DNA from 2 places in the Burkholderia sp. Ac-20344 genome. Region 2 is predicted to be linked to the other one. Evidence: predicted binding sites of a transcription regulator. Region 2 holds the regulator's gene; the other holds the start of a gene.
The links. The regulator FliA, encoded in region 2, starts transcription of late flagellar genes. The targets are predictions, from matches to a motif close to CTAAAGTTTNNNNNNNNNNNGCCGNTA.

Region 1: fliD (flagellar filament capping protein FliD) is a predicted target of FliA. The motif match lies at 1,536-1,562, and genes of this name have one in related genera.

What each region holds. Positions count from the first base shown of each region.
Region 1 is NZ_JAAGPP010000025.1:48,736-51,138, forward strand. It holds gene fliD (flagellar filament capping protein FliD) at 1-1,412, opposite strand, end outside.
Region 2 is NZ_JAAGPP010000289.1:1,218-3,620, reverse strand. It holds gene ahcY (adenosylhomocysteinase) at 1-500, opposite strand, end outside; S-adenosyl-L-homocysteine riboswitch at 533-648, opposite strand; gene G3N64_RS38290 (RNA polymerase sigma factor FliA) at 736-1,470, opposite strand; gene G3N64_RS38285 (MinD/ParA family protein) at 1,493-2,311, opposite strand; partial or broken gene flhF (flagellar biosynthesis protein FlhF) at 2,304-2,403, opposite strand, start outside.

The DNA.
Region 1 (2,403 bases), on a different contig from region 2:
TTGAGCGCCGTGAACTGCGCCTGGTACTGCTTGGTCAGTTGTGCGGCGTAGTCGGCCAGGTCCGTCTGCTGCTGCGTGACGCGCTTCAGGTCGGCGCTCAGCGCGTTCGTGCGCACTTCGATCATCCCGCCTTTCTTCGTGAAGGGCGCGATCTGCTCGGTCAGGCGCGCGCCCATCCCGTTGGTCGAGTTGAACAGGCGCGCGACCCCCGACGGGTTGTTGGTCAGCGCACTGTCGAGCTTCGCGCTGTCGACCTTCAGCGTGCCGTCCTTCTCGAGCGAGATGCCGATCGCCAACAGGTTCGTGTGCCCGTTGCCGTTCTCGTTGGGGACGCCGCGCGCGACGATCGACGCGAGCGAGTTGCGGATCGTGTTCAGCGTCGAATCGCCGATCAGCGCGCCCTGCGAGCTTGCCCCTGCCGTGTAGCTCGACAGCGCGCCCGTCGTCTTGACGACGGTGTTGTACAGGTTCACGAAATTCGTGATCGTGGCCGCCTGCGACTTCGTATCGGTGCTGACCGTCAGCGTCTGCGTATCGGTCGCGCTGACCGCGGCCGCCGACAGGTTCAGCGTGACGCCGCTCAGCACACCCGATACCGCGTTGTTCGCGCTGGTCGACGCGATGCCGTTGAGCGTGAACTTTGCGTCCTGCGCGACGGCGCTTTGCCGCCACGCGGCCGCGCTGTTCGCCGAATCGATCTTCGACGCGCCGCCGGCCGTGTCGGCCGTCGACGTGACGCCGAGATTCGACAGCCCGTTGTCGTTGGCCACGTTGCCGACCGCGACGCTGATCGCGTTTGCCGAGCCCGTCTTCGACGACGCGAGCACGAGGTGTGCGCCGTCGGTGCCGTTGATGACTGTCGCGCTGATCCCCGGATTGTTCGATGCGGAGTTGATCGCGGCCGCGATGCCCGACAGCGTGTTGTTCGTGCCGTTGACGTCGACCTTGAACGACTGGCTGCCGAGCGACAGTGTCAGCGTGCCGGTGCCGAGCGCCTTGCTCCCGTCGAAGCCCGACGAAGCCAGCGCCTGCGCGGTCGCGATCTGCGTGACGCCGATCGTGTAGGTGCCGGCCACCGCGCCCGCACCCGCCGTCGCGGTCAGGCCCTTGCCGCTCGCGACCGCGGTGAAGGTCGACTGCAACCCGCCATTCGTCAGCGACGTGAGGCCCGCCTCGAGCGCACCCAGCGCCGACGACAGCGCGCCGAATGCGGAGATCTGCGTGGTGCCGGTTGCCTGCGACGCGGCCAGCGCCGCGGCCCGGCCGGCCGTCTTCGCATTGACCAGCGTCTTGACGAGCGAACCGATGTCCATCGACGGATTGCCGGTCGAGCCGTTGATGATCGATTGCGCCGCCTGTTGCAACAGGCTGTTTGCGTTCGCGCCGCTGGTCACGGGCGTGTTCGTTGCCATGGGTGGTCTCCGGTTGAAAAGCGATCCCGTGACGAGCGGCTGCCGAGACGGGCTGCGGCGATTCGCCTGCAGGCCGTCTCCGGCGCGACGCATTCCGGGGTTCACGGGAGTGTCGGGAAAACGTAAGGACGTGCGCTATCGTATATTTAAATCGGTATTACTTGGTCATTTTTTGTAATGATTGTTGAGAAAAATGCAGACGGGAGTGGGGTGGAGCGGTGTGACCTAAAGGTCGGCGATTTTTTGCCGTAAACATACCGCTTTGATTGTATTTATTAAAGAATTGTTGCCGATATTTAAAAACTGCTGGCGGCATGAATGTTTGATGGAGGTTTTTTCGCATTCTCCGCTAAACACTGAGTCGATCGGTGGTGTGCGGAAGACGCTATTTCTGGCCTGAAGCGGGATGAAATCCTTGTCAGATGGACGACATACGCGGTTGGTGACATCAACCCGTATGCCCGTGAAACGTTTTTGTTTGCCAATGCGTATTTCCGGGTCATGTGTCTTTTTATGAAACAGGACGAGCCGTCGATTGCAATGTCGGTCGAGTTGCTGGAATGAAGTAGATCAATATGATTTGCGTATCAACCATGGTGATGAATAACATCCGTGACGCGCGGTTGTGACTGATTCGTGTCAATTGAGGTTGAACATATCGATCGAATCACGTCGCCTGAAATAAGCGGTTATTTTCGTGTTCTTGAAACACGGAGCAGGGTGATGTGCGTTGCCCGCCTGCCATTGTCTACCGGGGTCGTTGGCTTCGATTGTCCACTTTGGAGAGACAGCGAATCATATTTAGACGGATTGATGATTCGCTGGGAGACAGTAGACTGCACCCGTGCTTCGCCAGAACCGATCCGGAGCGCACCAGGAACGGTGCGACCAGACGGATTCTTCGGCGGCGGGCCAGCCGGCTTGCTGTCCGATCGTGCGAGGAGTGGTTCGTTGCCGACCTGGCGCGCCGATCCGGCGCATTTCGGCACCG
Region 2 (2,403 bases):
TCTTCCTCGTTGGTCGGCTTCGCGATCACCGAACGGTCCTTCTCGGCCTTCGAACCGAGGATCAGCAGCAGCGTTGCGTCGCCGCCGTCGTCCAGGATCATGTTCGCGAATTCGCCGTTCGGCCATTCGAAGATGCGGTGCGAGAATTCCCAGTATTCGTCGAGCGATTCGCCCTTGAATGCGAACACCGGCGTGCCGGCTTCGACGATCGCGGCAGCCGCGTGGTCCTGCGTCGAGAAGATGTTGCACGAGGCCCAGCGGACGTCCGCGCCGAGCGCCTTCAGCGTCTCGATCAGCACGCCCGTCTGGATCGTCATGTGCAGCGAACCGGCGATGCGCGCGCCCTTCAGCGGCTGCTGCGCCTTGTATTCGTCGCGGATCTGCACGAGGCCCGGCATTTCGGTCTCGGCAATGTTCAGTTCCTTGCGGCCCCAGCCGGCCAGCGCCATGTCGGCGACGACGTAATCGTGGGTAGCTTTGGAATCGATAATGGCGTTCATCACGCCCTCCTTTCTAAAAAGTTTCTAGATTGGTGACGTGAGCGCCGTTCAGGAAGCGGGGCCGGCGCGGTTTTGCCGCACGGCTGCTTGGTGAAGCCTTCCGAGCCTGGCGGACGCAGAGTGGTCCGTCGCAACGCTCCTCGGAAAACGGAGGGGATTGTAGCAAATTGGCGCGCAGAATGCGCACCCGCGGCACCCGCGCGCGGCGTCGACGCGCGCGGCCGTCACGAAAGGGTCAGGACTCCGCGCCGACCCACGCCTGTTCGCGCAGCCGCGCGCGCAGCCGTGCGACGGCCTGGCTGTGCAGCTGGCACACGCGCGACTCGCTCACTTCGAGCACCGCGCCGATCTCGCGCAGATTCAGACCCCGTTCGTAGTACAGCGACATCAGCAGCTTCTCGCGCTCCGGCAGCCGCTCGATCGCCTCGACGAGCGCTTCGCGCAGGTGCTCGTCGAGCAGCGCCGACAGCGGATCGGCGTGATCGACGCGGTAGCGGTCGAGGAACGGCTCGTCGTCGGCCGCGCGGTCGAAATCCTCGTAGTAGATCAGCTGGCTGCCGTGCAGGTCCTGCAGCATCCCCTGGTATTCGTCGAGCGGCATGTTCAGGTGCTGCGCGATCTCGGTCTCGCTCGCCGAGCGGCCGAGATTCTGTTCGACCTGGTGCACCGCGTGCTCGACCTCGCGCGACGTCTTGCGCAGGCTGCGCGGCAGCCAGTCGTTGCTGCGCAGCTCGTCGAGCATCGCGCCGCGGATGCGCTGCGTCGCGTAGGTCTCGAACTGCGCGCCCTGGTCTTCCTTGTAGCGGCCGGCCGCGTCCATCAGGCCGATCATGCCGGCCTGGATCAGGTCGTCGAGGTCGACGCTCGCCGGCATCTTCGCGACGAGCTGCAGCCCGAGGCGTCGCACGAGCGGCGCATATTGCGCGAGCACGTCGGCCTGGGACATCTTTCCTTGAGCGTTGTACATCATGGCTCTCTCCTTCCGGTGGCGATCACGCGGCGTGTGCCGCGCCCGCCTCATACGACGGCTTGCCGCCCGCGTGCACGGCGCGGCCCGCACCCGAACGCGGGCGCATCGGCCAGTACAGCAGGTCGGCGGCAATCTGCCGGTAGTCGCGCGCGGCGGCCGACGACGGGAACGCGTCGACCGCGGCACGCATCAGCTCGCGCGCATGCTCGACGAGCGGATCGGCGCTCACGCACCCCGCGTCGGCAATCGACACCGTCAGGTAGCGGCTCGCGACGCCCGCGAGGTTGTCGAACGCGACCCTCGCGTCCGCGTGGCTGCCGACGTGATTGGTCAGCACGCGGAACTGCGCGAACGCGTGCGCGAAATGCAGCCGCTTCATGCACGCGTACGCCTCGGTGATCGCCTGTGCGGCGACCCGCGTGACGACCAGCACGTCGTGCGCTTCGCGTGCGAGCGCCGAGAACGAACCGTCGGCGCCGAGCTGCGCGTCGACGAGGACGATGTCGGCCGGGCCGTCGATGAAATCGCTCAACTGCGCGTCGGTGTAGCCGATGCGCGCAAGCCGCGCGGCGCCGCACAGGCCGAAGCCGGCCGCGACCCGCGTGCGCTCGCCGTCGCGCAGCCAGGCGCCCGCCAGCGTCGCGCTGGCCGAATGTACGTCGGCGCGCTCGTCGACGACGAGCACATCCTTGCCGAGCGACGCGAGCGCCGCCGCCAGGTTCACGACGGTGGACGTGCAGCCGACACTCGCCGGCCCGCCCGTCACCGCGACGATGCGCGACGCGCGCCCGGCCAGCAGGCGCCGCAGCCCTTCGGCCTGGTCGATGATTCGTTTATCCAAATCGCACCTCGTGCAGCTCGGCGGTGGAACGTGCGGTCAGTGCGGAAAGCAGCGTCGGCATGTCCTCGTCTTGCGGCACGAAGGGCGAGCCG